4 regions of the Paenarthrobacter sp. JL.01a genome follow, and region 4 is predicted to be linked to each of the others. Evidence: riboswitches for the same ligand, from Rfam matches in the RefSeq annotation. Region 4 holds a riboswitch; each other region holds the start of a gene.
The links. Region 4 has a riboswitch for cyclic di-AMP ahead of N5P29_RS01975 (NlpC/P60 family protein). Riboswitches for the same ligand answer to the same signal wherever they lie in the genome.
Positions count from the first base shown of each region.

Region 1: another riboswitch for cyclic di-AMP. It lies ahead of N5P29_RS03565 (aggregation-promoting factor C-terminal-like domain-containing protein); the one in region 4 lies ahead of N5P29_RS01975 (NlpC/P60 family protein).
Region 2: another riboswitch for cyclic di-AMP. It lies ahead of N5P29_RS05095 (M23 family metallopeptidase); the one in region 4 lies ahead of N5P29_RS01975 (NlpC/P60 family protein).
Region 3: another riboswitch for cyclic di-AMP. It lies ahead of N5P29_RS19395 (hypothetical protein); the one in region 4 lies ahead of N5P29_RS01975 (NlpC/P60 family protein).

Region 1 covers NZ_CP104877.1:720,526-728,272, forward strand. The annotation lists gene N5P29_RS03550 (ArnT family glycosyltransferase) at 1-1,120, opposite strand, end outside; gene N5P29_RS03555 (glycosyltransferase family 39 protein) at 1,123-3,201, opposite strand; gene N5P29_RS03560 (glycosyltransferase) at 3,198-4,553, opposite strand; gene N5P29_RS03565 (aggregation-promoting factor C-terminal-like domain-containing protein) at 4,708-5,565, opposite strand; cyclic di-AMP (ydaO/yuaA leader) riboswitch at 5,569-5,752, opposite strand; gene N5P29_RS03570 (sensor histidine kinase) at 5,867-7,360, opposite strand; gene N5P29_RS03575 (response regulator transcription factor) at 7,364-7,747, opposite strand, start outside.
Region 2 covers NZ_CP104877.1:1,028,042-1,035,788, reverse strand. The annotation lists gene N5P29_RS05100 (C40 family peptidase) at 44-775, opposite strand; cyclic di-AMP (ydaO/yuaA leader) riboswitch at 780-948, opposite strand; gene N5P29_RS05095 (M23 family metallopeptidase) at 1,087-1,923, opposite strand; cyclic di-AMP (ydaO/yuaA leader) riboswitch at 1,928-2,168, opposite strand; gene N5P29_RS05090 (iron-dependent transcriptional repressor DtxR) at 2,363-3,058, opposite strand; gene serC (phosphoserine transaminase) at 3,372-4,502, shown strand; gene N5P29_RS05080 (DUF3027 domain-containing protein) at 4,595-5,200, opposite strand; gene N5P29_RS05075 (cold-shock protein) at 5,208-5,591, opposite strand; gene N5P29_RS05070 (hypothetical protein) at 5,816-6,031, shown strand; gene N5P29_RS05065 (helicase-associated domain-containing protein) at 6,087-7,747, shown strand, end outside.
Region 3 covers NZ_CP104877.1:4,084,067-4,091,813, reverse strand. The annotation lists gene N5P29_RS19400 (PucR family transcriptional regulator) at 1-287, shown strand, start outside; gene N5P29_RS19395 (hypothetical protein) at 483-1,577, opposite strand; cyclic di-AMP (ydaO/yuaA leader) riboswitch at 1,593-1,743, opposite strand; gene N5P29_RS19390 (ATP-dependent DNA ligase) at 1,951-3,009, shown strand; gene N5P29_RS19385 (DUF6480 family protein) at 3,105-3,368, opposite strand; gene N5P29_RS19380 (alpha/beta fold hydrolase) at 3,504-4,289, opposite strand; gene N5P29_RS19375 (hypothetical protein) at 4,358-4,609, opposite strand; gene N5P29_RS19370 (helix-turn-helix domain-containing protein) at 4,690-5,097, opposite strand; gene N5P29_RS19365 (HPr family phosphocarrier protein) at 5,130-5,408, opposite strand; gene ptsP (phosphoenolpyruvate--protein phosphotransferase) at 5,433-7,133, opposite strand; gene N5P29_RS19355 (TetR/AcrR family transcriptional regulator) at 7,263-7,747, shown strand, end outside.
Region 4 covers NZ_CP104877.1:392,987-400,733, forward strand. The annotation lists tRNA gene N5P29_RS01950 (tRNA-Cys) at 70-143, opposite strand; gene N5P29_RS01955 (hypothetical protein) at 208-705, opposite strand; gene hutG (formimidoylglutamase) at 758-1,708, opposite strand; gene N5P29_RS01965 (NCS2 family permease) at 1,797-3,239, opposite strand; gene N5P29_RS01970 (copper resistance CopC family protein) at 3,354-3,986, shown strand; cyclic di-AMP (ydaO/yuaA leader) riboswitch at 4,137-4,325, shown strand; gene N5P29_RS01975 (NlpC/P60 family protein) at 4,329-5,114, shown strand; gene N5P29_RS01980 (NAD(P)/FAD-dependent oxidoreductase) at 5,214-5,894, opposite strand; gene N5P29_RS01985 (universal stress protein) at 6,312-7,349, shown strand; gene N5P29_RS01990 (PEP/pyruvate-binding domain-containing protein) at 7,400-7,747, shown strand, end outside.

The sequences.
Region 1 (7,747 bases), 330 kb from region 4:
GGCCGGTCACCAGCAGCCACGAACCCCACACAAGGACCGAGGCCCTGACCACGTCGGTTCGCGGCGCGCGGCGGCCCAGCCACAAGAGGGCACCGCCAAGAACGAGCGCGGTCGGAATGAGCCACGCGATCTGGCCACCAAACTCCGTGCCGAACATGCGCAGCAAGCCCGGGGTGCCCCACCCGTTGCCGCCACCGCCGACACTGCCGGTCTCGTCGCCGTTGAGCCGGCCCAAGCCGTTGTAGCCAAACGTCAGTTCCAGGATCGAGTTGTTCTGTGAGCCGCCGATATAGGGTCGCAGGTTCGCGGGAACAAGTTCGACGGCGGCAATCCACCAACCAGCCGACGCCACCATTGCGCCCCCTGCGGCCAGGAGGTGGAGTACCCGCTTGCCGGGCTTGGGGTGGGCCGAAACAAGGTAGGCGAGCGCGAAGCCCGGTACCACCAGGAGGACCTGCAGTTGCTTGGCCAGGAAGCCAAAACCAAGGAATACCCCGGCAAGGATGAGCCATCGCAGTTTCCGGTCCTGGATGGAGCGGACCACCGCGTAGCCAGCAGCGGTCATCAGCAGGACAAGCAAAGCGTCCGGGTTGTTGAAGCGGAACATGAGCGTGGCAACGGGCGTGAGGGCCAGGACCGCGGCGGCCAGGAGGCCGGCGCGGTGCGCCAAGCGGAGGTTGTCCGTGGCGGGGAGCGCTGCCCGGCGGATGGCCAGGTACATGATCCACGCGGTCGCCACCCCCATCAACGCCTGCGGAACCAGGATGCTCCAGGAGCTCAGGCCGAACATTCGGACGGACAGCCCAGTGATCCAGAGTGCCGCCGGAGGCTTGTCCACGGTGATGGAATTGGCGGCGTCGGAAGAGCCGAAGAACCACGCTGTCCAGTCCTGCGAGCCGGCCTGGGCTGCGGCGGAGTAGAACGCGTTGGCCCAACCGGAGGCTCCGAGGCCCCAGATGTACAGGACTGCGGTTCCCACAAGGACTGCCGTGAGTTCGAGGCGGTACCGGACGGGGCTTCGGTTGCTGCGACGTCCGGCCCGGCTTCCTGGAGCCACGCGGCTTTGTGCCGCGCTCGCCGGGCCCGCTGGTTCAGTCAGCGGTTTGAAGTACGTGGTCATGGTCAGCCCACCAGCTTGTAGACGGTGGTACTGCCGACGGTTTGGGCCTGGTAGTTGGCAGCTACCCAGGCTGCGACCTCGGAGTTGCCGCCACGGCCGCCCATACCGCCACCCATTCCGCCGCCGGAGATGAAGTAGCTGATCTGGCCTTTGTCCACCATGTCCTGGAACTGGGCCAGAGTGGGGTAGGGGTCGCCGCCGTTCCAGCCGCCGAGGGCGATCACGCTGGTGTTCGTGGCGAGTTCCAGGTCGGCTGCCTGGGTGGCTCCGGAGACAATGGCCGACCATTTGGTGGTGGTGGATTTGAGCAGTGCCGTCAGCTCGGCGTTCGCGGTGCTCCCGCCGCCGGGGCCGCCGAATCCTCCGGCGCCCGGGAAGGCGTTGGCTGTCGGATCGGTCGTCCCGCCGAGGCCATTCTCCGCATCGCCAAAGTCGCGGTTCCTGCCGTCCAGTCCGGCCCGGGCGCCAAAGCCGCCGCTGGCCGCACCGGCAGGTCCCGACGTCGGAATGGAACCCGAGTGCGGAGTCGCCGCAGTAACCACTGTCCACGCCCCGGTTCCCAGCCCTCCGGCGAGCAACGACAACACGACGACGGCGGCAGCGGGCAGCCGTCGGAGGCCACCCTTGAGCTTGGAGGCACCCAGTTGATCCACACGAAGCAGGAGTGCGGCGGCGGCGAGGACACCAAGGACCACCACGACGATCCGCAGCCACGGCAGCCATGAGGCGTCCCGGCCCAGGAGCACTGCGGACCACAGCGCACTGCCCAGCACCACCACTGCCAGCACGATCCGGGGCATCCACGACGCCCGGCCGCGCCAGAGTTCGACGCATCCGATGCCGATAAGGGCGGCAATCGCAGGTGCCAGGGCCACCGCATAGTACGGGTGGACGATGCCGCTCATGAAGCTGAAGATGCCGGCCGTGACGATCAGCCAGCCGCCCCACATCAGCAGGGCAGCGCGGCTTCGCGACGTGCGGGCTTCGCGGCGCGTAAACCACAGCCCCGCCACCAGCAGGATCAACGCTGCAGGCAGGAGCCAGGAGACTTCACCCCCAAAGCTGGTCCCGAACATCCGGCCCAGGCCGGCCGCGCCACCGAAGCCACCGCCACCAGCGCCACCGAAACCACCGGCGCCCCCGAAGCCACCGCCCGGCAGACCGCCGCCCGCACCGGAACCCCCGGGCATGCCGCCTGCGCCGCCTTCACCCGAGCCGGTGATGCGCCCCAGCCCGTTGTAGCCGAAGGTCAGTTCCAGGAAACTGTTGCCCTCCGAGCCGGCCATATAGGGCCTGGCCGAGGCCGGAGTCAGCTGGAAGATCGCGATGTAGGTACCCGCCACGGCAACGATGCCCGCGCCCGCAGCACCGAGGTGCAGGATCCGCTTGCGCAGGGTTGTGGGAGCTGCCCAGAGATAGGCCAGTGCAAGGCCCGGCACGATCAGGAACCCTTGGAGCATCTTGCTCAGGAACGCCAGGCCCACCACTGCGCCGGCCGCGGCCAGCCATTTCCAGCCGGCCTTCTCAATGGCGCGGGTCGTCAGGTACGCGGCCAGCACGAGGCACAAGGTCAGCATGGCGTCGGGGTTGTTGAAGCGGAACATCAGGGCAGCAACGGGTGTCAGGGCCAGGGCGCCACCGGCGAGGAGCCCTGCCGCGGGACCGGACACGCGCTTGACCGTCAGGTACAGAAGCCCGACGGCGGCGACCCCCATGAGCGCCTCCGGAACCAGCATGCTGGTAGGGGAGAAGCCGAAGATCCTGCCCACCAAGGCCGGAATCCAGAGGGACGCCGGCGGCTTGTCCACCGTGATCGCGTTGCCGGAGTCGAGGGAGCCGAAGAAGAGTGCCGTCCAGTCCTTGGTGCCTGCCTGGATAGCTGCTGCATAGAAGGAGTTGCCGTACCCGGTGGCGGCAAGGTTCCACAGATAGAGGAACGCGGTCCCCACCAGAAGCGAGGCGGCGGACGGACGTACCCAGCGTGGTTGCTGTCCGAAAGCGAGGCGCTTCAGGCGGGTTGCTGTCTCCGGGGACGTCACGGGTTCGTCAACGGCATGGCTTGGCTGAAGGGCTGTGATCATTTCGCTGCCACCTCTGTGGTCTTGTCGGAACCCTCGGGCTGAGGGGCGGGTTTGGTGGGGCGGCGAAACACCCACAGGCGGAACAGGAGGAACCGTGCCACGGTCGCGGCGAGGTTCGCGCCAACCACGGTTGCCACCTCAAGCCAGCGGTCCGGCGTCGTGGTTCCGTGCACCAGGGCCAGCGCGCCCGAGGTGAGTGCCAGGCCGATGCTGAAAACAATCAGGCCTTCGAAATGGTGGCGGGCGTGGTTGCCGCCCTGGATGCCGAACGTGAAGCGCCGGTTGGCCGCTGTGTTGGCGACGGCGGTCACGATCAGGGCCAGGAAGTTGGCGAGCTGCGGGTCCATGAATCCCCGGCACAGCAGGAAGATCAGCAGGTAAGCGACGGTGGACGCCGCGCCGATCACAGCAAAGCGCACCAGTTGCCCGAACAGGCTGGCGCGTGGGGTCGCTTCCGAGGTTCGCGACGACGCCGGCAACGGGCCGCGGGCCAGGGCCGCGCGCAGCTCCGGGATGGGGATCCGGCCGGTGACGAGGTCGCGCGTCAGGCGCGCCATTCCGCGGAGGTCGGCCACGGCGGTTCGTACGACGTCGACACTTGAGTTGGGATCGTCCGTCCAGTCGACGGGGACTTCATGGACACGGAGGCCGCAGCGCTCGGCGAGGACCAGGAGTTCGGTGTCGAAGAACCAGGCGTTGTCCAGGGTGTGGGGGAGGATCCTGTGGGCGACGTCTGCCCGGATGGCCTTGAAGCCGCACTGGGCATCGGAGAACCGGGCCCCCATGAGCGTATGCAGGAGGACGTTGTAGCTGCGGGATACGAACTCGCGTTTTGGCCCGCGGACCACTCGGGAGTTGCGGGACAGACGTGTACCGATGGCAAGGTCTGAGTGGCCGGAGATCAGTGGAGCCAGCAGGGGCGCCAGGGCGGCCAGATCAGTGGAAAGGTCCACATCCATGTAGGCGAGCACCGGGGACGGCGAGGCGAGCCAGACCTGGCGCAGGGCGTTGCCCCGGCCCTTCTCCTCGAAGCGCATGACGCCGATTTCGGGGAGCTCGCGGGCCAGACGCTCGGCGATCTTCAGCGTGTTGTCCGTGCTGGCGTTGTCCGCCACCGTGATGCGGAACGTATGCGGGAACGACTCCACCAGGTGACCGTGCAGGCGGCGCAGGCATTCCTCGAGGTCGGTCTCTTCGTTGTGGACGGGAATGGTGACGTCCAGGACAGGGACTGAGGTCCGCGTGTCCACGGGAAAGCGCCGCGGCTGCCGGTGGGGCAAGGCAGGAGCGGCGAAGTTCCCCGCATGGGCGGGGTTCGGCAGCGCACTGGTGGCGGGATCTATGAGCGTCATGCATTCACAGTGGGGCCGCCGATTGTGAGGGCTTTAGGCGGAAGCTGTGACGCGACTGTGTAAGTATGCAGGGCCCCCTGCACGCGAATAGGCGCCCCCTGCACGCGAAAAGCCGCCCCCGGAACGGGAGCGGCTTTTCGGGAAAGCTCTTGGCTTAGTACCAGTTGTTGGCCAGGTGGAAGGCCAGGGCAGCTGACGGGGAGCCGTAGCGTTCCTTGATGTAGTTCAGGCCCCACTTGATCTGGGTCTGGTAGTTGGTCTGCCAGTCGGCGCCGACAGAAGCCATCTTGCCGGCCGGAAGCGACTGGACAATACCGTACGCACCGCTGGAAGCGTTGGTGGCAGTGGTCCGCCAACCTGATTCCTTCTCCCACAGCGTGTTCAGTGCCGTCATCTCAGAGGCGCTCCAGCCGTAGCTGCCCAGGATGCTGGCGGCGTAGGCCTTGGCGGCAGCGGGGTCGTCAACAGCCTTGGGGGCGGCTGCGGCGGCGGCTGCTTCTGCGGCGGCGGCAGCAGCGGCGTCGGCGGCCTGCTTGGCGGCGGCGTCAGCGGCAGCCTTTTCTGCTGCTGCCTGGTCGGCGGCGGCCTTCTCAGCTGCTGCCTGCGCAGCGGCGGCCTGGTCGGCAGCTGCCTTGTCCGCAGCGGCCTTGTCAGCTGCAGCCTTATCGGCCGCTGCTTTGTCTGCCGCGGCATTGGCGGCGGCAGCCTTTTCGTCTGCAGCCTTCTTGGCAGCGGCGGCTTCTTCAGCGGCCTTGGCGTTGCTGGCCTCGACGGCGGTCTGCGTCTCAGCCACGCGGCTGGCCTCAGGAAGGTTGAGGGCGGCGTTGGCAGCGGTTCCGAGTGATGCAACACCCAGCGCGGCGGCGATGACGCCGGCTACAACGGGCATGCGCTTGCCGGACTTGCCCTCACGGGCGGCCTTTTTGAGGACGGTCTGCGACTTGGTCAACTGGGTGTCGTTCTGGTCGCGGTGACGCGCGGAAGGGCGCGTCTGATCGTTAAGTTCAGACATGTGTGATTACCTCTCAGCGCCTGCGGAGTTAGCTGTCGGGTTCGGATGAGGTCATCCGGCCGCGCGTTACGCTGCGGCTTCACCCCAAGGGCCGGCAAATGCCAGGCCCGGAGACTCTGGGTCCCCCGTCTCTGCCTCGGAGTAAGAACGGACTCCGGGATGTGGCAGAGCTCGGCGCATCCCGGATGCGGGCCATTTGGGGCGACCCACACTTTCGACGGTACAGGAGGTTCCGTCAGAAGTCACATTTAGGTAACAGAGATCACGACGCCGGTGAGTCGCCTTGCCGGGGCCGTTACCTTCAGTCGCTAGCGACGACGGGCAGCCGGACAGCGAATTCTGTCCGCCCCGGCTTGGACGTCACTTCCACGCTTCCGCCATGGGCCGTGACGATGGATTCGACTATCGACAGGCCCAAGCCGGACGTCCCCTCCGCCCCCGACCTTGCGGCATCTGCCCGGGCGAACCGGGAGAAAATCCTGCCCTGGAAATCTCCGGGAATGCCGGGCCCGTTGTCCGTTACGGTAACCACTGCGCTGCCGTCTGCCGAAAGCATCACCCCGGTGACCACCGTGGTTCCAGGATCTGTGTGTTTGCGGGCGTTCGAGAGCAGATTGGCCAATACCTGATGCAACTGCGTGGCATCTCCACGCACCGTGATCGGTTCGTCCGGCAACATCAGCTGCCAGATGTGGTCCGGGGCCATGACTTTCTCGTCACTCACGGTCTCGATCACCAACTGGGTCAGGTCCACGTCCGTGACCTTCAGCGGTTGGCCCTCGTCCAACCTTGCCAGCAACAGCAGATCCTCCACCAGCGTAGTCATGCGTTCGGACTGGCTTTGCACCCGGGCCAGGGACTTCCTGCCATCGTCCGTTAAGGTCTCGGTCATCCGCAGCAGCTCGGTGTAGCCGCGGATGGCCGTCAGCGGCGTCCGCAATTCATGCGAGGCGTCGGCAACGAACTGCCGCACTTTTGTCTCGCTCTCCTGACGGGCCTCCAGCGCGCTGGAGACGTTGTTCAGCATCTGGTTCAGGGCATGGCCCACGCTGCCCACTTCGGTGCCGGGATGGGAAGCCGACGGCGGTACACGCACCGCAAGTGCCACTTCACCGGCGTCGAGAGGCAGCCGCGAAACCTTGGTGGCGACATCGGACAGCTGCTCCAGGGGCCGCATGGTGCGACGGATAATCACGGTGCCTACGAGGCCGATCACCACCAGGCCGCCCAGTGACACCAGAACCATGGTCCAGACCAGCGAAGCCTCTGCTGTCTGCTTGTCCGCGAGCGGCAGGCCCGTGACGATCACATCGCCGTAATTGGTCTTCACAGCCATGAGCCGGTAGTCGCCGTTGGACAGTGTGCGGTCCACGGGACGGTCGCCCGTCGGCAGCGCGAGCAGGACCTGCTCGTCGGCGGCAGACAAGGAAACGCGGTTGCCCCGGGCGTCGATCAGCCCGGAGCTGCGCACCGTTGACCCATCTATACGGGCGCTCAGCGTGCCGGCCGCCTGCCCGCGGGCCTCCAGCGGGTCCGGGCGTCCTGTCGGCGAATTCGGAAAGCTCGACGGCGGCCTGCCGAAGTCGTCAGCGCGGCGCGACGCCTGCTCCAGCTGCCTGTCGAGCTGCTTGTTGAAAACCATGTCCATCGAGGCGTAGCTGACCAACCCGACTGCGCCGCAAATGGCCACCAGCAAAGCCATGGCCACCAGGACCAGGCGGGTCCGCAAATGCCAGGTGGAGGGATTGAGCCAATTGCGCTGCCGGCTCCTGGCAACCCCTGAGAGTGTGCTCAAGGCCTAGTCCGCAGGTTTGATGACGTAGCCGGCTCCGCGAACGGTGTGGATCATCGGCGCGTGGTTCGCTTCGATCTTCTTGCGGAGATAGGAAATGTAGAGTTCGACGATGTTGGCTTGGCCGCCAAAGTCGTAGTCCCACACCCGGTCCAGGATTTGGGCCTTGCTGACCACCCGTTTCGGGTTCTCCATCAGATAACGGAGGAGTTCAAACTGGGTTGCCGTCAGGGCGATGTCCTCCCCGGCGCGGGTGACCTCCCGGGTGTCCACGTTCAGGGTCAGATCACCCACCACGAGCTCAGCAGTGTCCATCGCAGCGACGCCTGAGCGCTGGACCAGCCGGTGCAGGCGAAGCAGTACTTCTTCCATGCTGAAGGGCTTGGTGAC
Region 2 (7,747 bases), 640 kb from region 4:
CCGGCTGGCAGGGGTACGTCAGCCAGCCCCGAATCGGTGTGTTTTAGCGGAGGGTGAAGAAAGAAGACGTGCCCGTGGAAGCCACGGAATGCAGCAGGGTGCCCTGTCCGGGGTTCAAAGCGCTGATCATCATGCCGTTGCCGACGTAGATACCCACATGGGCTCCGCCGTTCTGCATGACAAGGTCACCGGGCTGCGGCGTGCTGGTGGCCTTCATCGCCGTCCAGGCGTTCACGCGGGGGATGCTGATGCCGGCCTGCGCGTAGACCCACTGGGTGAAGCCGGAGCAGTCCCAACCGGCGGGGGTGGTGCCGCCCCACACGTACGGGGAGCCGATTCCGGTGTAGGCGATGGCGGCGAGCCCGGATGCTGCCGCGCTTGCAGCGGAATCCTTGGTTTCGGAGGACTTGGCGGTGACTGCCGTGGCGTCATCTGCGGTGCGCTCGGTTACCTGGGCTGCCCGCTGGACGACCTTGGGGGCTTCCTTGGTGGCCACGACCGGGCTCTCGAAGGAAACGGTGGCTGTGGGCTCTGCGGTGACAACTGCGGTGGCAGCCAGCTGCTGGGTGCTGGAAACTTCCGAGGTGGTGACATCGGTGCCGGCGGCGTTGGCCGGCAGTCCGACGGTGAGGACGAGGCCTGAGGCTGCTGCCAGCACGGCGGCCTGGCGGCCTACGGTACCGGCGTTTGACGAAACAGCCTTCGAAAGAGTGTTCAACGGGTTCGAACGAACCGTTTCAGCGCGGTGGCGCGCAGGGGTAGTGCGTGATGACACGTAGGTAGCCTCTCCCAATGCCTGCGAGGTGAGCTGTCGGATTCGGATGGGAGTCATCCGGCCGCGCTGCTTCCTGGGAAGCTTTGCGACTTAACCCCAAGGCCTTCATGCGAAGACCAAAAGTGGTTCCCCCGCCCCTGCCAGACGAATTTTGCGAACGGACCTCGAGTGGTGGCAGAGCTAGGCAATCCACTCAAGTGCATCGGCCCCCTAAAAAGCCGATGCGCTCTGAAGGTTATAACAATTGAAAGCGAATGTCACATTCAGGTCACGAGACGTGTCATCAATGCGAGAGAGGACCATCAACTGGCTTAGAGCCAGCCCATGGGGTCGACGACTTCGCCGTTGACCTGGACCTCGAAGTGGAGGTGGCAGCCGGTGGAGGCGCCTGTGGTGCCACTGAGGGCAACGGTGTCGCCGCGGTTGACCGTCTGGCCCACTTGGACGTTGAACGAAGACAGGTGGTTGTACGTGGTCTCAAGGCCGTTTCCGTGGTCCACGACCACGCGGTTGCCTCCGCCGTACTCATGCCATCCGGCGAAGGTCACTTTGCCGGCCGCAGCCGCGTGCACGGCAGTGCCGCACTGGGCGACGAAGTCCTGGCCGCGGTGGAAGTCGCCGGTTCCGCCGGTCAGGGGGCTGACGCGGTAACCGAAAGGCGACGCCGTGACCAAGGAGTCAAGGGGGCTGCCCAGGGTTCCCAGGGAGGAGGACCGCTGGATGCTGCCGGCGGACTGTGCGCTGAGCAGTTGCTTCAGCTTTCCATCGGGGTCGGCGGCGGTGGCAACAGCTGCACGGCTGAAGTCGATTTTGGCCGATGCTGCCGCGGAAACCTCGGGCTGGCTTCCTACGGGGCCGCCAACGGCGAGGGCGGATTCGGTCTGGCCCGATTCCGAGGTGGCCATGACGGGGCTGGTAGCCGGCAGCCCGACAGTCAGGACCAGGCCGGTGGCGGCAAGCGCAACTCCGGCCTTCTGCCCGACGCCACTTGCTGCGGCGAAGTCGGCAACCTGGCGCATCGGGCTCTTACGGCGGCGCACCTGACGTTCGGTGTCGCGGGGCCGGATCTCCGTTACGACGCGGGCTGGCCGCAGCTCAGTAGCGGGGCCGGACGCACGACGGCGGCCCCTGACGTTCTGCGATGTCAAACTCTGTTCCTCTCTCAAAAGCCTGCGAAGTTAGCTGTCGGATTCGGGTCAGAGAGTTCAAAGACCCGGTCCGCACGAAGCACTCACGGCACACAGGTATCCCAAAAGGGACTTGCGTTAGTGGGCACTTCTGCTGCGGACTTCACCCCAAGGCTGCTTCTTTAGACAGCCGCTTGTGGTTCCCCCGCCTCTGCCAGTGGTGGTGGTTCACCCAATCCGCTGGCAGAGCTCGGCTCCGGATCAGGTAGCGCTTTGGTATCAGCGCTAGTAGATAACTATAGGGGATTAAGGCCCTCGGTAATAAATTCGTTATCAACAGAAAACGCGACCGCAGCGGCGGCCCCTTATCACTCTTTCCGAAAAAGTGCAGGTCACACGCGCGCGGGCAACGCAGAAGTGAGGTTTGACACGTGAATTTCCGACCCCGGAGGGCGGTCGGTCAGTTGAGGGAGACGAAGACGTGCGCTGCAACTTCCGGCGGAAGCTCCAGTGCGCCCTCGATGCCGGGCACGCGTACCGAGATGTACTCGCCCACGCGTTCGAGGGATACCGGCGCTCCCGGCCGGATCCCGCCCTCGTCCAACTGGGTCAGCAGTTCCGGCTCAACCTGGATAGGCTCGGCCAGCCGGGTGATGACCACGCGCGAATCCGAAGCGTAACTGTCCATGGCCTGGAGGAGGTTGACGTCGATCCTTGGGAATTGCTGGCCGGTCAGGCCGCCCAGGGCTTCGAGCCCGGGAATGGGATTGCCGTACGGAGACTCGGTGGGGTGCTCAAGGAGTTCGTAGAGGCGGCGTTCGACGCGTTCGCTCATCACGTGCTCCCAGCGGCACGCTTCATCGTGCACGTAGGCCCAGTCGAGACCGATGACATCTGCCAGGAGACGCTCGGCCAAGCGGTGTTTGCGCATGACTTCGGTGGCGCGCTTGCGTCCGGCCTCGGTCAGTTCCAGGTGGCGGTCGTTCGAGACGATGACCAGGCCGTCGCGCTCCATGCGGCCGATGGTCTGGGAGACCGTGGGGCCGGAGTGCCGCAGGCGTTCGGCAATACGGGCCCTGAGCGCCACAATGTTTTCTTCTTCAAGCTCCAAAATGGTCCGAAGATACATCTCAGTGGTATCGATCAGATCCGTCATCCAGCTCAGCTCTCCTCGAACGCAGTTTCTTGCGTAATCTCCACCGTACCGCGTCCCATGCCGGGGCAGGCGGTGCCACCGCCACCCATGAACGCCAGCTCCCAGCTTAGCTTATTTGGAATTACTCCGGATAATTTTCCCCGGCGTCCTTGTCGCATTCCAGTCGCATCCGGTTGGTCCGCGTTCCACGTGGCGGACTATAACGACCGCAGGTTCCTGCGCGCACGCCTCGTCAGGCAGAATTGGGGAGTCGAAGGGGCAGTTGATGCCACCTGCCACCTCCCATCTTTGACCGATACACATTGGAGCCACCGTGAGCGACAACAGCATCACCATTCCCGCCGACCTGCTGCCCAAGGACGGCCGCTTCGGTGCAGGACCGTCCAAGGTCCGCCCGGAGCAAGTCGAGGCCTTGTCTGCTGCTTCCAGGACCATCCTTGGCACCTCCCACCGCCAGGCCCCGGTTAAGAACCTGGTGGGTTCCGTCCGCGAGGGCCTCAGCCAGTTCTTCCGCGCTCCTGAAGGCTACGAAGTCGTGCTCGGCGTCGGCGGTTCCACCGCATTCTGGGACGTCGCCGCCTTCGGCCTGGTGGAGAAGAAGGCCCAGCACCTCTCCTTCGGCGAATTCGGTTCCAAGTTTGCTGCCGCCACCAACAAGGCCCCGTTCCTTGATGCCTCGTCCGTCCTCAAGGCAGAACCGGGCACCCGCCCCGTGGCACAGGCGGAGGCAGGAGTGGACACCTACGCCTGGCCGCAGAACGAAACCTCAACCGGCGTCGCCGCTCCCGTAAAGCGCGTTGCGGGCGCCGACGAAGGTTCACTCGTCCTGGTGGACGCCACCTCCGCCGCCGGCGGCCTGGACGTGGATGTAGCGGAGGCTGACGTTTACTACTTCGCACCTCAGAAGAACTTCGCGTCCGACGGCGGACTGTGGCTTGGCCTCTTCTCCCCCGCTGCGCTGGAGCGCGCCGCGCGCATCAATGCAAGCGACCGCTGGATCCCGGACTTCCTGAACCTGCAGACCGCCATCGACAACTCCAAGCTGAACCAGACGTACAACACCCCGTCACTGTCCACGCTGGTAACCCTGGATGCCCAGGTGCAATGGCTGAACAGCAACGGTGGATTGGACTTCGCCAGCAAGCGCACGGCCGATTCAGCCAGCCGCATCTACTCCTGGGCCGAAGCTTCCGAGTACGCCACGCCGTTCGTCGCCAAGGCTGAGGACCGCTCCAACGTCATTGCGACCATCGACTTCGACGACTCGATCGACGCCGCGACCATCGCCAAGGTCCTGCGGGCCAACGGCGTGGTGGACACCGAACCGTACCGCAAGCTCGGCCGCAACCAGCTGCGCATCGCCACGTTCGTGGCCATCGAGCCGGACGATGTTTCCGCCCTGCTGGCCAGCATCGACTACGTCGTAGGCGAACTGAAGAAGTAATCCCCGCAGGGTTGAACGGAGCCGCCTGGGTCATTCCCGGGCGGCTCCGTCGTTAAAGTGCGCTCAGCGAACCGACGCTGGCCGCCGTCGCCTTACTCGGCCCCGGCTTCGTCCTCGTCCGCCGCGTCTTCCGGTTCGACGTCGTCCTCGCTTTCGGCGGGGCCAGTGGCCTCATCCTCGGCTGCCTGCACGGACTCCTCGGAGACGTCGCCCTCGGTTTCCTCTACCAACGGGGTCTCGTCTTCGGGGCGGACGCGCTTGGCCCACGGCACCCATTCCGGAGCCAGGATTGAATCCTCGGACGGCAGCAGGCCGAGCTCGCTCACCGTGACGATCTTGGAGCGGGAGTTACGGGTCACCACTGCATACCACTGCCAGCCGCCGTAGCCGGCCAGCTTGGACTCGAACAGGTGGGTGACCACCCGGTCGCCTTCAGACTTTGCGCCCAGGTGTGCCCCCACCTCGCCCGGCTTCGCTATGCCCTCCACTGCCTTGCGGGCAGTATCGACGGCGGCGGCCAGGAATGCATCCGGCTTGCCGGTGCGCCACACGGGCAAACCGGCACGCGGCTTGGCGGGCGCAGGCTTCCGCGAGGAAGCTTCGCCGGTGGCAGGAGTGCGGGCACCACGAGGACCAGCCCCGGTGTTACCCAGGGCATCCGTGGCCGGTGTAGTTTCCTGTGCGGATTCCGAGGTCATGGCAGTCCTAGGCTTCCAGCTCGTCGGCAACCTTGCGCAGCGCCATGCTGATGGCCTTGGCCTTGTTGCCATCAGGGTACTTGCCCGAGGACAGGGAACCGGACAGGTTGTCCAGGACGGTGACCAGGTCCTGCACCATCGGGGCAAGGTCCTTGGCGTTCATGCGCTTGGCCTTGGCGATGGACGGGGTCTTTTCCAGCACGCGAAGGCCCAGTGCCTGTGCGCCGCGGCGGCCGTCCGCCACACCGAACTCCACCCGGGTACCGGCCTTGAGCTCGGTTACGCCCGCGGGCAGGGACGTCTTGGGCAGGAAAACTTCCTGGCCGTCTTCAGCTGCCAGGAAGCCGAAGCCCTTTTCCTTGTCATACCACTTGACCTTGCCGGTAGGCACGTAATCAACCTTCTTCGTTTTTGCGTGGGAGACACGCCGGGCCGCTACCGCATCCGCAGATTGCTGCGGGATCGAGGGTGACAGCCCGGTCCGTGTTGGTCTGTTCCTTCAAGGTTATCCTGCCCGACCCCCTAATCCCGCTTTGTCCGGCCCTGTTCCGGCAACGTACAGCGTCATTTGTGTGACCCGTCCACTCCCGGCCGGCTCCTGCTAGCGTTGATGGCATGACTTCCCCGGGTTATCGCCGCCCCCTCATGATGGCGGCCGTTGCCATCGCCGTCCTCTCCCTGGCCGCCGTTGCCGCGGTCATCGCGGTGGCCTACAACGGCGGGTCAGCGCCCGTCTGGGTTACTTCCACGGCGCTCTACGGCCTGCCCGTGGCCTTCATGCTCGCGGTGGTCCTGGTGCTCGACGCGGTCCGTCAACGCCGCCGCCAATAGCACCTGTCCTTCCGGGGACGGGCAGGAGCGGCCCGGGGGCGGTAACGTTGGATTGATGTCCCTTATTCGCGCGCTCAGCAAGGAACTGGAAGCGCGCAGCGACAACTCGCTGCGGGCTTTGTTTGCCGCGCGGCCGGACCTTATATCCCCCATGGCGCCTGACTTCGCCGCACTGGCTGCACGGGCAAGCGCCCGGGTCAGCGTCCAGCGGGCGCTGGAACGGCTGAACAAGCCGGAAATGCAGGTTCTCGAAACCCTGCACCTGTGCACGAATGCAGACACCGGGCACAGCATCTCGGCGGCCGGTTTGAAGAAGGTCATTGCCGGGTCCACTCTTTCGGCCCTGGACCCGATCCTCGCCAAGCTGCAGGAGCTGGCCCTGATCCACCGGGCAGACCCACCCCAGGGCTCGCCACCAGCCACATCGCGACAACGCTTCTATCTCCCGGTGGGCAGCCTCAAGGACGTCATCGGCATCTACCCTGCGGGCTTGGGCCGGAGCTACACCGAGCTCGTCCGGACTCAGCCGGCGTTCGCCCAGCGCGTGGTCCATCTGGTAGCCGAGCTGCACCAAAGCGGCGCGGGAATCCACCCGGCCAGCACGCCCATGGATGCCGCACTGGCACTCCAACGCTGGACCTCCACTCCGGAGAACCTCCGCGCCATTCTGTCCACCGCTCCGGAGCGGACGGCTGGCCTGCTGGACAAGTTCGGCAGCTGGGCCATGGGCGCAGTACCCCAGGCCCAACGGCGGGCTTCCGTGAGTCACGAAAGCCACGACGTCGGGCCCATCGACTGGCTGTTGGCGCGCGGACTGTTGGTGCCCCTGGATGCCGGCCACGTGGAATTGCCCCACAGCGTGGGCCTTGCGCTGCGAGGCGGTGCGATAATTGACGATTTCACTTTGTCGCCGCCTGTTCCGGAACTGGGCCATACCAGCGCGGCGCTGCGGCGCAATGCTGCCATGGGCGCCATCGCCGAAACGTTGCGCTTGGCCAATGGGCTGCTGTTCGCTGTCCGGGAGCAGCCCCTGTCCACGCTCAGGAGCGGCGGGGTGGGCGTGCGGGAACTGAGGCGCCTTGCCGAGTCGATCCGCCTGGGAGTGCACCAGACCGCGGTCCTGCTCGAGCTTTGTGCTTTGTCCGGTCTCCTGCGGCTCGATGTGGACAGTTCCACCTGGATCCAGCCGCCATCCCTGGAATGGCTCACCTTGCCGCGCCAGGAGCAGTGGTTGTGGTTGGTCAATGCCTGGCTGGCCAGCGAGCGCGCCCCATCGTTGGTGGGGCAGCCGCTGACGGGTCCTTCGTCCTCTGCTACCCATCATGGCGCGGCCGGCACCACCATCAACGCCCTGTCCGCCGAGGCCCAGCGGCCCGACGCCCCGGTTGTGCGGCGAAGGGTCCTTGAGATCCTGAACGAGCTGACAGTTGAGGCAGCGGCTCCGGACGGGAAGGCCCCCGTGCTGGACGCCAGGGCGGTCCTGCAGCGGGCCGAATGGGCCCAGCCGCGGATGTCCAGGCGATTCAGTTCCCTGGTGCGCGGCATTCTCGAAGAGGCAGCATTGCTGGGCCTGATGGGTTCCGGTGCCCTGACCCAGCTGGGCTCTGCCATCGCCGCTTCCCAGCCCGAAGCGGCCATGACCATCCTCGGCGAGCACCTGCCGGCTGCCGTGAACCATATCCTGCTGCAGGCTGACCTGACAGCCGTCGCCCCGGG
Region 3 (7,747 bases), 710 kb from region 4:
GCCTGCTGGCCCCGGGTGGTTGGGACGACACCGGCTCGGTGCATTTCCGGACACTCGAGGATCAGGATAAGAACGGCGAGCTCCTGCCGGTCCTCGAACTCCTCTACGACAACGACGGCGCGGTCCAGGATGTGGCCGCCAAGCTTCACCTCCACCGGAGCAGCATCTACAACAGGCTGGGCCGGATCCGCCAGCTCATCGGTGCTGATCCGCTCAATGGTGCCATCCGGCTCGAGCTCCACGCGGCCCTCAAGGCGCGGCGCTGGGCGGGGCGGCCAAGGATCTGAGGGCCATGTGAATCGGGCCCACTAACCACATGAGGCAGGCACCCTGCACGGGTGCCTGCCTCAGTGGTGGCTAGGAACGCCTTAAGCGCTGGCAACTCCAGCGGCCCCTCCGGCGTCGGAAAGTGGACGTGCGGCTGCTGCTGCAGTACCGGCCGTGCCACCCGGTGTGGACTGTGGTGCGGGGCAAACGGATGCTCATTGCAACACATCCCGGGCAGCGCTCAGGAGCGATTCCAAGGTGGATGCTTGCGGCTTCGGCGTGTTCGGGTTGCCGGTGGGCCGTGGCTTGGAGGTCTCCGTGGGCGTGGGTGTCGGCGTAGGAGTTGCTGTCGTGGTCGGAGTCGGGGTTGTAGTCGGCGTCGGCGTGGCTGGCGGAGTGGTGACCGTGTCCGACGGCACGTCGCTGGGAGCCGGCGCGGGCTGGGCCGGAGTCGTTCCGGGCGCAGGCGTCGAGGTCACGGGCGGTGCAGCAGCCGGGGCTGCCGCCGAAGGTACCCAAACCGGAGCGGCCAAGGAGACGTGCGGTGAGGGAACCGACGACGGCGAAACCGCCGCAGGTGCCTCCGGGACCGTTGCCGGCTGGCCGGCTTCGGACGAGGCTGAACCCGATGACGACGGGGACGACGCCGTGGTGTAGGACGTCCGTGGTGCCGGTGCGGCGGAGCCCGATTGGCGGTCAGCGTTGCCGCCGCTGGCTTGGTTTGTGGGTGCTTCCTGCCCGAAGAAGGGAAGATGCAGGGCCTGACCCACGGATCCTGCGGTCAGGGCGAGTCCCAGCGCGCCGGCAACAATTGCCATGCGCTGGCTCATGTGCTTCACGGACGCGGCTTTCCGCAGGACGGCTTGGGGTTCGCGGCCGAATGTCGAGGTCGCGCCGAGGCCCGCAGCGTTAAGAGGAGCTGGCGTCTTGGGTGCAGCGGCGGCGGCCGCGGGAATGGCCGCAGTGGCCGGATTTTCCTGCCGGACGATCGGGATGGCGGACGTTGAAGGGCCCGGCGTGGTTGAAGCGGGAGCTGCGGCCCGGGCGGCCTCGACAACCGGGATGGCCGCGGTCGCCGGTTCCGGGGGCACGGATTTCGCTGCCAGGGTTTCTGCCGGCTCAATCACGGCGCGGGCTGCCCGTTCCCGCTCAGCGGCGCGGGCGGCGGCGCGCGTGGTGGGAATCGCCGCAGTGGCGGGTTCCGGCGTCGTACTTTCTGTACCGGCGACCTGTCCGCTGGGTTGGGCCCGACGGCGTCCGGTTGGCTTGGTGCGCTCGCGTTCGAGTTGCGCGCGGCGCGTGTTATCCATGGTTGGGGACATGGTTGTGCCTCTCAACGCCTGCGAGGTTAGCTGTCGGGTTCGGACGAGGCCGTCCGGCCGCTGGTTGCGGCTTCACCCCAAGGGCTTGCGGAGAAAACAAGCCCGGAGAACTGTGGGTCCCCCGTCTCTGCCGCGGGTCTGGCGGATCCTGGATTGCGGCAGAGCCCGGCGTCAATCCAGAAGCGGCCCAGCGGAGATTCGGGTCGCCCTACGACCGTACAGTAGCCGGAAAGTAAAGTCACATTAATGTAACGGGCGGAACGTCCGCCCCTTCGAGAGGGCTCTACCGCTTAGGCTTCGGGGCCGGCCGAAGTCCGGAAGGCACTAGCCTTGGGCGCCTACTGGCCGGTAGACATGAGCTATGGACCTGCCTGTGATGCCGCCCGTTTCGCCCATGCTCGCCAAGTCTGTCCCGAACATCCCCGACGTTGGGCATTACGAGCCCAAGTGGGATGGGTTCCGGACCATCGTCTTCAAGGACGGGGACGAGATCATCCTGGGCAGCCGCAACGAAAAGCCCATGACGCGCTACTTCCCGGAGCTCGTTGAAGCCCTGAAGAGGAACCTTCCGGACAAGTGCGTGGTGGACGGCGAGATCATCCTGATCCAGGGCAACAGGCTGGAGTTCGAGGTGTTGCAGCAGCGGATCCATCCCGCGGACAGCCGGGTGCGGATGCTTGCGGAGAAGACGCCGGCGTCGTTGGTGGCGTTCGACCTTCTTGCCCTCGGCGAGGAGGATCTCACGGTAAAGCCCTTCGCAGAGCGACGCGCGGCCTTGGAGAAAGCCCTCGCCAACGCTGAGCCGCCGGTGTACGTCACGCCCGCGGTGACGGACCTGGAGCGGGCGAAGGAATGGTTCGTGCAGCTTGAGGGAGCAGGGCTCGACGGCGTGCTGTCCAAACCGCTCGACGGCACCTATCAGCCGAACAAGCGGGTGATGTTCAAGACCAAGCATGAGCGGACAGCCGACTGTGTCGTTGCCGGCTTCCGCTGGCACAAGACCGCGAAAGTTGTGGGGTCGATGCTCCTGGGGCTCTACGACGACTCGGGCCGGCTCCATCACGTCGGCGTCGTGGCATCATTCCCCATGGCAAAGCGGGAGGCGTTGGTGGCTGAGCTTGAGCCCTATCAAGTGGAGTTTGCCGAGCATCCCTGGGGTGAGTGGGCCAACCAGGAAGCCGGCGGATCCAGGATGCCCGGTGCCCAGAGCCGGTGGAGCGCGGGCAAGGACTTCTCCTTTGTTCCCCTCCGCCCTGAGCTGGTCATTGAGGTGGCCTACGACTACATGGAGGGCGACCGGTTCCGCCACACGACGCAATTCCGCCGGTGGCGGCCGGACCGGACCCCCGAAAGCTGCACGTATTCGCAGCTGGAGGAGCCTGTGGAGTACGACCTCGGGGAGATACTGAACCTCCCGTAGCCGGGTAATGCCAAACACGTTGCCAACCCGCTGTTGCGTCGCTGGCCAGCAACGCAACAGCGGGTTGGCAACGGAGTTAGCTGTGCCGCCGGGTACTACTCCTCGTGCCCTTGGTCGCTGCTCATGCTTCCTTCAGCAGGGGGCGTTTCGCCCGGGGGTACCCCTCCACCGGGCTCGAGTCCCGTGACGATTCCGTCCAGGGGATCCGGGTTGGCTGAGGCTGCGGGATCATCGTCCTCGTCCTGGCGCATGTCGGGGTCCTCGTGGATGCTGTCCGCGTCCGCTGTGGTGTCAATGGGTCCGGTTGCGCCGCTCACGCCGAAGGTTTGGGGATCGTCTTCCGGGTCATAGCTGGTCATGGTGAACCCTTTCGTCAGTAAGGTGAACCAGTTCGTAAGTAAACTTACTAATTTGCTTGCCCCGCCAGCCTAACGTGATCCGGCTTCCCCCAACAAGGGGCACCCGCGTGTGGGGCCGGCGTCGTCCCCAATCCCTCAGCGGTGCTGCGTTGTGGCGTTGACGAAGCTCCGGATGGCATCCGCCACGGCCTTGGGCCGCATGTGCTGGGCTACGTGTCCCACCCCGGGAATCTCAACCAACCGCCCCTGCGCTACGGCCCGCGAAAGCCGGAGCGACCACTCCGGTCCGGCAACCTGGTCCCGGCTTCCGCGGAGAACCAGGACCGGAGCCTGTATCCGGGAGAGCCGTTCCTCCGTCGGGTACTTCATCATCACGGGCAGTTCGGTGAAGTACCAGCGGGGCCCGCAGCGAAGATAATCGCTGAACACGATCCAATTCGAGGAGGGGCTTTCGCGCAGCATCCCGTCCAAACCCAGGGCAATCGACTGCCGCAGGATGTTCTTGTGCCTGGAATCGACAACAGGACCCATCAACACCACGTGCCGTGCACTCTCCGGCCGGTGCAGGGCCGCCTCGATGGCGAACTGCACTCCCATGGAGTGGCCCACCAGAACGTACGAGTCGATCCCGCGCGATGCCAGTGCTTCGGCAATGAAGGCTCCGTAGTCTTCGATCTGGAGTTGCCGTTCCGGCCGCGGCGTCCCGGCGAAACCGGGCAGGTCCAGGGAATACGTGGGCGCGCTCGCGGCCAGCACAGCGTGCAACCGGGCAAGGTAGCGGTGCGAGACTCCAATGCCGTGGATGAGGATGTAGGCCGGTGCCGCCTCCGGGGCAGTGCCCGGCGCGGGTGTGCCTTCCGTCCAGACGATGCGTCCGGTCAGGCCGAGAACCTCGATGTCGGCGGACAGCAGCGCGGTCATGCGGGGCAAGCCAGGTACGGGGATCGTGAAGCCATACCGCTATTGAACCGCATCAGGGACGAAGGCGATTACTCCCTGGTCGCGTCGTCCGATTCAGCCGGGTCTGCTGCCGGACGTGAAGCGTCAGGTGCGGCCGCCGCATCAGCTGCCTCCCGGCGTCGTGCGATTTTCGCCTCGGTCCACATGGTGACCGCTACGAATACCGTGCACGCGAACATGAAAGTGGCTACAAAGTTCAAACCCATGGCCGAGCCCAAGGGTATGGCAAGGGCCAGCGCAGCCAAACCGGCCACGATATGCCACCCCTTGAAATTGCCCACCGATCAAGCGTAACCCCGGCCTTTACGGGTGCCCGCCTGTTGGCTGGGATCGTTGCTTGATCCTTATCACTCGGATACTTTCAGTCGCTTTTTGAAGTCTCCGCGTCGGCGGTTTCGGCCTGCTGGCGCTTCTGGGTTTCCAGCCACGACATGATGGCGGCCTGCCGGATCCGGCGATGCGTTCCCCGGTATTCCACAGGAATCTCGCCGCGGTCGGTCATGTTCCGCAAATAGGTGTGCGAGATCCCGGCAAGCTCCGCCGCCTGCGAGGTGGTGAGCATTTCCTCCACGCTGCTGACCGTCACCGTTTCGCCCCGCCCAAGTCTCGCCAAGAGGTCGACGACGGCGTCCCGGGCCGCGTCCGGCAGGCGGTGGACCGTGCCGTCCACGAACACGGTGATGTCGTCGCTGTCGTTCAGGGAACGCGCCAGGTTCCGGGCGTCGTCGGCGGGAAGGCCCGCTGTGACCCGGGGAGCTATCAATGCCATGGCAGAAGCCTAGCGGCTGGGAAGGGAAGAACTTACTCCGCGTCCAGGTCCGTTTCCAGCAGCTTCACCAGGGCATCCAGTGCTGCTTCGGCGCCGTCACCCTCGGCCCGCAGCACCACGACGTCGCCCTTGGCGGCGCCAAGCGTCATGAGCGACAGGATGCTGGCGGCGTCCATCGCTTCATCTTCGGGCTGGCCCTGCATGGCGATGGTGACGTCCACCGGCTGTTCGCCCGCGGCCTCGGCGAACAGGGCGGCGGGCCGGGCGTGCAGGCCCGAGCGGCTGGCTACGGTTGCTGTGCGTTCTGGCATGGTTTCTCCTGGTGGTGGATCGGGTTAGAGGCCGAGTTCTTCGAGTACGGGGAGCTTGGCCCGGACCCACTCACGGGCTTCGGTGGCGCTGGGTGCGGACAGCGCCAGGCGGGCAAGTTCCTGTGCCTGCTCCAGGGTGACGGTCTTCAGCACTGTCCCGACGGCGGCCAAGGAGCGCGCGGTCATGGACAGTGTGGTGACACCCAGACCGGTAAGGACGACGGCGAGGGCCGGGTCCGCGGCCGCCTCACCACAGACGCCCACGGGCTTGTTGGCGCCTTCGCGGCCGGCGCCTTCCTGGGCCGCGCCTTCCACGGTGAGCTGGACGAGCCGGAGCACCGCGGGCTGCCAGGGCGTGTTCAGTTCTGCGAGGGGGCCCAGCTGTCGGTCGGCAGCCATGGCGTACTGGGTGAGGTCGTTGGTGCCGAGGGAGGCGAAGCCCACCTCGCGCAGGACGGTGGCGCTGGTCAGCGCGGCGGAGGGGACTTCCACCATGACACCCGGGGTCTGGATTCCGGCAGCGGCACAGAGCGAGGCGAAGCGTCCGGCTTCGGCAGCAGTGGAAATCATCGGTGCCATGACCCACACATCGGCTTCGGACTCCGACGCGGCCCGGGCGATTGCCTCAAGCTGGCGCTCCAGGACGCCGGGCGTGGTGAAGTCGGTGCGGTAGCCGCGAACGCCAAGCGCAGGGTTGGGTTCAGTGGCATCCGTGAGGAAGGGGAGGGGCTTGTCGGCGCCGGCATCCAGCGTGCGAAGGACCACCTTCTTCCCGGGGAAGGCATCGAACACGGCTTTGTAGGCGGCGGCTTGCTCGTCCACTGAGGGCTCGGTGTCCCGCTCGAGGAAGCAGAATTCGGTGCGGAACAGGCCAACACCCTGCGCCCCGAGACCTGCTGCCGCCACGGCGTCCTTGGCACCTCCGACGTTGGCGAGGAGCGGCACCAGGTGGCCGTCCGCCGTCGTGCCGTTTCCGTCGAACGAAGCCAGCGTCGCGGAGGTTTCAGCCCACGCGGTTGCTGAGGCGCGGTGCTCCCCGGTGGGTTCAACTGCCACGAAACCGGCCGCGCCGTCCACGTAGACTTCAGTTCCGTCCGCGATGTCGTCCACGCCGTGAGCGGCCACGACGGCGGGCAGGCCGAGCGAGCGGGCGATGATGGCGGTGTGGGACTGGGGGCCGCCGCCCGAGGTGACCAGTGCGAGGACCTTGGACGGGTCCAGCGTGGCAGTATCTGCCGGTGCGAGGTCTTCGGCCACCAGGATGAAGGGGTTGTCGGAGGACGGGATGCCCGGAGCGGGGACGCCGCGGAGTTCGGCCACGATGCGTGCGCGCACGTCAAGCACGTCCGTGGCGCGTTCGGCCATATAGCCGCCGAGGTTGTGCAGCATTTCGGAGACAGAGGCACCGGCTTCCCAGACGGCGCGCTCGGCAGAGGTTCCGGCGTTGATGAGTTTGCCGGCCGACTTCAGGAGCATGGTGTCCTTGGCCATCAGTGCGGTGGCTTCAAGGACTGCTTTGCCGTCGCCGGAGGCGCTGTCCGCCCGGCCCTTGAGCTCGTCGTGGACAGACTGTGCCGCAGCTTTCAGGCGCGCGACGGCATCTTCCGGGCTGACGTCCGCGGCGAGGCGTTCGCCCGAGGGCGGCTCACTCACCGGCTTGGGCATCTGGCGGACGGAACCGATGATGCGGCCAGGGCTAACCCCAACTCCTTGGAAATTCTGCACTGAATCCTCTGTTCCTGCTTGTCGGTCAAGACCCGCCGGCGACGGCACCGGGAGCCTGCAAATTTAGCTTACAAAATTTCCTTGTGAGCTACTTCATATAGCAATGCTATAGGTGCTAGGGTAGCGGTTATGAGTTTCGATGACCAGCTTCCGCCGAAAATTCGGTTGCTTCGCGCAGCTGCCGAATTGCTGGCGAATTCGGAGGGGTCAGCGGTCTCGACGCGCCAGATCACCAAGCTTGCCGGGGTCACGGCGCCAACGCTCTACCACCACTTTGGTGACAAAGAAGGACTGTTTGACGCCGTCGTCTCAGCCGGTTTCGAAGAGTACGTGGCAGGGGAGCGGGATTTTGCACCGTCCGGGGAGCCCTTGGAAGACGTCCGGCGGATGTGGGACAACCACGTCCAGTTCGGGCTGACCCAACCCCACCTGTACTTGGTGATGTTCGGCAACATCAGGCCGGAAAGCCGCCCGGCAATCGTGGCCGATGCTGAAGCGCTCCTGGAAGAGATGCTGAACAAAGCCGCCATCGCCGGTCAGATCAACGTGCCGCCCCGCGAAGCAGCACGCAGCATCCTGGCGGCCAACGTGGGCGTCACGCTCATGCTGATCGC
Region 4 (7,747 bases):
ACTGTCATTAAGTGCCAACTCGGCGGTGACCGAGGCCGGGAGACACGGCGGTGAGCGACGCGACCCCAATGGACGTGGTGGCGGGATTCGAACCCGCGTACGCTGCTTTGCAGGCAGCTCCCTGGCCTCTCGGGCACACCACGTGCAAACGACACTAGGCGCCCGGCAGCGGCAGGTTCAACGTTGGTTTCCCGAGCTTTCGCCGCGCTACGCGGTGTTGCTTTTGGTTGCGGCTGGTGACGCCCGCCGGGACATCGTCGCGCGCCGGGACGAGGCAGCCCTCCGGGCCACCCTTGCGACGCCGGCCGCCGCCACGAGGGTCAGGATGGCTGCCGCCATGTGCGTGTAGAGCATGATGTGTGGCGAACCACCGATGGAGGCTGCCACCGCCGTCGCGTCGCCCAGAGCCTGCCCGGCACCATGGAGATGCTCAAACCATCCATTGCCGGGGAAATAGCCGCCGAATGCGGCAAAGCCAAAGTGCAACAGCTGCTGGGCCACGCCGGAGATGAGCAGCAGGATCAAGGGCCCATGAACCCAGCGCGCCAGGAGCTGCGCCGCCAGGCAGCACAGCGCGGCGAGTCCGAGGAGGACAGGGAAGGCCGGCGAACTGCCACCAGCCAGCATGTGGGCTGCCAGGCCCAGGCCAACGGCGATCAGCCCGGATACCCAGGCCCACTTGTCCTGCACAGGAACTGCGCCCATCGCCATCCTTCCCTCCACACAGGCTAAGCGGAGGATGGCGCCAAAAACAGGCCTACGTGAGCAACGTGTTGACCAGCCGGGCCGCAACTTTGGCGGTACGGGAATCAATGTCGAATGACGGGTTCAGCTCAGCCACGTCCAGGTGCAGCAGCTTTCCGCTGGCTGCAACCTGGCGGCACACTGCACTGATCACGGGCAGCGGCACGCCATACGCCGCAGGCGCGCTGACTCCCGGGGCCACCGAAGCCGGCATCACATCAAGGTCAATCGTCAGGTAGAGCACATCGATGCCAGCCAGGAAGTCGGCAACGAAAACCTCCACGGCTTCGGGGGAGCAGTCCTCATCCAGCAGGTACTTCACACCCAGGCGGTGCGCGGTGTCGAACAGCGTGGGCGTGTTGTTCGGCTGCGAGATTCCGACGACGGCGTACTGCAGTCCGCGCCCGGCGGCAGCTTCCGCGTGGGCCATCTGGAGGAACGGTGTGCCCGAGCTAGGTATCGGCTCGTCCCTCAGGTCAAAGTGGGCATCCAGGTTCAAAACGCCGAGCCGCTTGCCGCTCCGCACCGCTTCCGACCCGGCAACGCCCAAGTAGCTGGCAAACGCGGTCTCGTGGCCGCCGCCCAGCACCACGGTGAGGTTACCGGCGTCGAGCAATTCCGAAATGGCGCGGCCGGCGCGCTCCTGGCCCGCTTCCAGTGAGTCGTCCTCCACAACCACATCACCGGCGTCGAACATGTCGCGGTCGAGGTGGTACGCAAGGGGACCCAGCGCCGAACGGATGGCGGCCGGAGCTGCGGCGGCACCCACGCGTCCCTTGTTGCGGAGGACGCCGGCGTCGCTGCGGAAACCAAGCACGACGGCGGGACGCGAGGCTGCGTCGCCAGCTTCGGGCGTGTGCGGGGTGATGGCCTGCCACCAGCGGCGGTGTTCCGGGCCGTCGCCATCGAAACGGCCGGTCCACGGAGTGGGGCTGACATCTACGGTGATGTGGCTGGTTTGCATGCTTAAAGCACACCGGACCCGGACTGCTTAAAACAGCAGTTCCGGGTCCGGAGTGTCTGAAATACCGGAATGCCAACCCGGCGCAGCACTACTTGACGCCCAACAGCTCCTCCACGGTTCCAATGCCGAAGAACAGCAGGAACGCCGCGGCCACAGCCCACATCAGGGGGTGGACTTCGCGGGCTCGGCCCTGGAACGTGCGGATGAGGACGAAGGAAATGAAGCCGGCACCCAGGCCGTTGGCGATGGAGTAAGTGAACGGCATCAGGGCGATGGTCAGGAACGCGGGAATGCCGACACCCCAGTCCTGCCAATCGATCTTGCCCACTTGGGACACCATCATGAAGCCCACAACCACCAGGGCGGGAGCGACAGCCTCGAAGGGCACCAGGTTGATCAGCGGCGTGAAGAACATGGCAATGAGGAAGAGAACGCCGGTGACGATCGAGGCGAGCCCGGTGCGTGCACCTTCGCCGATGCCAGCGCCGGACTCCACGAAGATCTGGTTGGAGGAAACCGATGCGCCACCGCCCACAATCGCGCCGAGGGCGTCCACCTGGAGCACGCGGTCCACATTGGGGATGTTGCCGTCCTTGTCGACGGTGCCTGCCTCGTTTGCCAGGCCCACCATGGTGCCCATGGCATCGAAGAAGATGCTGAGCAGGATCACGAATGCCAGGAGCGCAGCTGCGATGAATCCGAGGTGTTGGAAGGCGCCGAACGGGTTTGCCTTGCCGATCAGGGAAAGATCCGGGGCGCCCCATTCGGACAGGGTGGGGGCCACTAGCGACCAGCCGCGGGGGTTGACGTTCTTGCCGTCGAAGCTGGGGCCGATGTGAAGGGTGAACTCGAGGATGGCGGCCAACGCCGTGGAAACCACGATGCCGATCAGGATCGCGCCACGGACCTTGCGGACCACCAGCGCGATGGTCAGGATCAGGCCGACGGCGAACACCAGCGTGGGCCAGCCCATGAGCTTGCCGTCAACGCCGAGGCCCAGCGGAACGGTGGTGCCCGCGGCGTCCGGGATGCGGCGGACGAAGCCCGCGTTCACCAGGCCGATCAGGGCGATGAACAGGCCGATGCCCACCACGATCGCGGTCTTGAGGGCTTCGGGCACGGCCTTGAACACAGCCGTGCGGAAGCCTGTGAGGACCAGGATCAGCATGGTGACGCCGGACAGGACCACCAGGCCCATCATGTCCGGCCAGGTCAGCTGTGGATGGGAGGCGACAGTGACCGCCACGAAGGCATTAACGCCCAGCCCGGTGGCCACAGCGAAGGGGTGCTTGGCCCAGGCGCCCATCAGGATGGTCAGGATGCCGGCAACGAAAGCCGTGGTGGCCGCAACCGCCGTGAAGCCCAGGGACGCGCCGCTGGAATCGGCGCCCGAGAGGATCAGCGGGTTCAGCACCACGATGTAGCTCATGGCGAAAAATGTCGCGAAACCGCCGCGGATTTCCCTTGAATACGTGGAGCCACGTTCGGAAATCTTGAAGTAGCGGTCCACTGCAGAACCTTGTTTAAGCATGAAGGTCTCCGGGTTTTGGGGGGAGTGTGCTATCAAATCCTATGCCGTGGAATGTGGGGGCTTCGGACCATTCCCCTAGTCTGTAAGGAAGCCAACACTAGGAGAAACCGCCCCATGCGTACCATCCGCCCGCTTCTGGCCGCCGTCGTCGCCGCCTTTGCCTTCGCCTCCGCCCTGCTGTTTTCCGCGGCACCGGCGTCCGCGCACGACGTCGCGGAATCCACGGCGCCGGCGAACGGTGCCACCGTGGCTGAAGTTCCGGCGTCGGTCTCCATTACGTTCAACAACCGGCCCCTGGCCATCGGTTCGGGCGTCACTGTAACCGCCGGCGGTGAAAACTGGGCTGACGGACCCGTGGAAATCATCGACAGCCAGGCGGTGCAGAAGCTTCGCGCGGGCGCCCCTGCGGGGGAGTACACCGTGGTTTGGCGCGTCGTCAGCTCCGATTCGCACCCCATCGAAGGCACCTTCAAGTTCACGGCCACCGCTGGAAGCACGACGGCGGCCAGCGGCTCCGCAGCGGCCTCACCTTCCGGATCGGCGACGTCGGCCACGGTCCCGTCCGTGGGTTCGGCACCTCCGGGAACCGGCAGCAGCGCTCCCGCGGCTGACGCGTCCCAGCCTTTCCCATGGAGCATCGTTGTGATCGCAGCAGTGGCAGTTGGGCTCGTGATCTTCCTTGCTGTGACAGCACGGAAGAAACTTGCTGCTTCCGATGACTCGGAAGGCCCCGCATCCGCGGAATGACGGGCTTTTCTACATAGCTGCGAATATCTCGGTTCGGTCACTGCGACACGCCAAGGCAACGGTTCCCGTTACTTAAATGTGACTTCGCAGCGATCATCGCGTACGGTGGTACCTGTGCCTGTTCCACGTAGCAGGCACTTCCGGCCTGATTGCCTAGCTCTGCCGCAGTCCGGAATCCGTTCGCAGACAAACCTACGGCAGAGACGGGGAACCCAATTTGGGCCGCTTACGAGCGCGCCTTGGGGTGAAGTCACGAAGCTTCCGCTCAGCGGGAGATAGTGGCCGGGTGACTCCCATCCGAATCCGACAGCTAACCTCGCAGGCATCGGGAGAGGCTCTTTCATGTCTTCACGCATTCTTCGCGGCCGTCGTAAGGCGGACAGCGTACGTCCTAATCCGTTCATCTCCATCTCCAAGGCAGTTGCCAGCAACGCTTCCGGCGCTGGCCGCCAGGCAGCCGTTATCGCAGCAGCTTCCGGACTCGTGCTGACCGGCTCCGTAGCTGCCCACGCAGCCGAGGCTCCGGCCCAGCGTGACTCCAGCCCTGCCACGGTCGCCGAGACCGCATCCGAGGCTCCGACCCAGGTTGTAACCGCCCTTTCGACGGCGACCATCAACTTCGAGCGTCCCGCAGTTGCTTCTGTTGCGGCTCCGGTCATCGAAAAGCCGGCTCCGGTCGTTGAGGCCCCCGCTCCCAAGACCGCTACCGTCGCTGCTGCTGCGGCTCCTGTCGCCGCCCAGGCTGCAGTTGCTGCTCCGGCCGCTGTTGCTCCTGCTGCCGCTCCGGTAGCTGCGGCTCCTGCCGCTGGTGGCGTCAACGCTGCCATGGTTGCCTCGGCTTACGCCCAGATCGGCATCATGCAGGACTGCACCGCCATGGTTGAGCGGGCCCTCGGCTCCGCAGGCATCCCTGTTGGCGACCTGGCACCCATGCAGTTCATGAACTACGGCAAGGTTGTCAGTGACCCCCAGCCGGGCGACATGATCGTCCAGTCGGGCCACGTTGCCATCTACATCGGCAACGGCCAGGCCATCAGCGGTGGCATCAACGGCAACCAGACGGGCATCCACCCGATCAGCTGGCTGACCGCGACGGGTCCCATCACCTACGTACGCGCTGGCGCATAAGCCTCACGCATCAACGCAAAGGCCGGTGTCTTCCGAAGATTGATTCTTCGAGGACACCGGCCTTTGGGCTTTAAGTATGGGTTTGCAGCGCCTGCGCAGCTAGGCAATGGCGATGCCAGGGCCGCCGGGCAGTGCAACCTTTGAGGAGATTGCCTGGCCAACCGCCTTGGCCTGCCGGAGCACTTCCTTGGGCGTCGGCGTGATGAGTTCTCCCACGCCCACCAGATGCATGCCCACGGCGCGCATGGCGGACACGAGGTTCTGCCCCACGGCGATGCCCAGTTCGGCCAGCATCCGCCGCAGTTGGCTCTGCGCGCAACGCGTCACCACCACATGGTCCGCCAGGAGGATTCCATTGGCTGTGTGCACTGCCCATTGGCGAGGTGCTGATTCAAGGGGGCCTGACGCGAGGAGCCCGTTCCGGGTCATGCTCGCGGCAAGTCCGTAGCCAATGTGTTGGGATGCGTCGGCGCCCAGGAAATCGAGGCGTACGGCCCGCGTGGTGTTGCGAACATCCAGATGGTGGCTTGCCGCGTAATTGCGCAGGTGGCGGAGGATCTCGTTGCGTTCCTGGATGGAGGCGGGATCGGCTACCTCGCAGCGTTGCAACATACCTGTGTGGACGGCGGGGCCGGAGGCCGACAAGGCGCCGAAGCCATCCACCACGATGGAGCCCACGCCGTAGCGGCTAAGTTCGCTGGCAACGGCCAAGCCGGACAGGCCGGCACCTATGACCACGGTGGTAGTGCGTTCGGTGCCGGAATCAGGCGCGTGTGACACTGCTTGGTTCCTCCTTGACGTGTGTGCCTTCCGGCATCGCGTGGGATCGCGTCCGAGTTCCCCAAGCGGCCGCAAACAAATGGCCGGTTTGTGTTGTTGGACACGTTGGCCGGCCATTCGGTGACTCGAACATTACCTAACTTTTTCGCCCGTGGATAGCCTCCCGGGGCAGCGTGTTTTGCGCGTTCGTCGGCAGCATTAAACCGGTGTCCCGGAACCGAGCCCTGACCGTTATACACATAGCGTCAACCCACCTTGATTCGGTCCTCCCGACCGAGAATAGTGAGCACTGGAGGGAGAAATTTAACATTTCACCAACCCTGGCCATTGACAATGGAGCCATCCGGGAATCCGATCCGGAGAACCTCTGGCAGAATGGCCGGAACATCAAGCAGTAGGTGGAGAGGCGGGCCCCAAATGGACCAGCACGGCAGACACAGTGAAGAGCCACAGGACGGCGAGGGCCTGACGGTAGCACCGGGCGGCATCGTCGTGGGAGTGGACGGTTCGGAGCACGGGCAGTGTGCCTTGGTCTGGGCCGCGCGCGAGGCAGAACGCAGGCAGCTTCCGCTGCATATCGTCACTGCCTACTCGGTGCCGATCTTCGCCGCCTCCGGGCTGGACGGCGGATATGCCACCGTGGACGATTCGGTCATTCGCGAAGGCGCCGAAGCCATTGTCCGCCAGGCCATGGACAAGGTGGCCCGATACTCCATCGACGTCGATGCTTCGGTCGAAAACGGGGACGCCGCCGGCGTACTGCTGGATCTCTCGTCGGAGGCGGCACTCCTGGTTTTCGGCAGCCGCGGACGCGGTGGTTTCGTTGGCCGCTTGCTGGGATCTGTCAGCAGTGCTTTGCCTGCCCACGCCAAGTGCCCCACGGTTACAGTCCCGCTCTACTGCGCCGACCGCCTCGGCGAGAATACCGAGGACAAACACATCAAGGCTGAACACGCCAAAGCCGGTCCCCGTGTCGTGGAAAACGTCATCGCAGTGGGTGTGGACGGCTCCGAGCAGGCGCGTGTAGCTGTGCTCGAAGCGGCCGAACAGGCACAGCGTGTGGGAGCCAGGCTTCGCGTCATTTGTGCCGTCCCCCAGTACAGCGGTTCGCTTGCCTGGGTGCCCGCGCCATTGGACCGGGACGCCCTGTTTGCAGATATCAAGGTCCAGCTTGAAGCCGGTGTCGCGTGGTTGAGGAGCCATTTCCCGCAGCTGCCCATCGAAACGGACCTCCGGGACGGCTCGCCCGTCGACGTCCTGGTGGAAGCAAGCCGCAGCGTGGAACTGGTGGTTCTGGGTACACGCGGACGCGGTGGATTCGCGGGCATGCTGCTGGGCTCCACCTCAGATGGCGTCCTTCACCACGCCAAGGGGCCGGTGCTGGTGGTTCCGGACCGTGAGGATCCCCGGCTGGCGGACCGTGACAAGTTTGGCCCGATGCTCGGCGCGGCTTAGGAAACGGGCCGTCGGTGTTCACGCTGGACCTCAGGGATATTCGTGGACCCATGCTTCCCGACGTGGGCGGCAAAGCAGCGAACCTGGGGGAATTGGCAAGCGCCGGCCTGCCTGTGCCGCCGGGCTTCTGCCTGACCACAGCGGCCTATCGGCGGGCCTTCGCCGGCAGCGGCCTCGATGACGTCTACGAGGCCCTGAAATCCACCAACACGGCGGATCTCGCCGGGTTGAACGTGCTCGCAGGCCAAGCCCGTTCCTTGGTGCTCGATGCGGGACTGCCGGCCGATATCGCTTCAGCGGTGCGGTCGGCCTACCAGGAACTTGGGAACGATGTCCCAGTGGCTGTCAGGTCATCGGCCACAGCGGAAGACCTGCCTTTCGCCAGTTTCGCTGGCCAG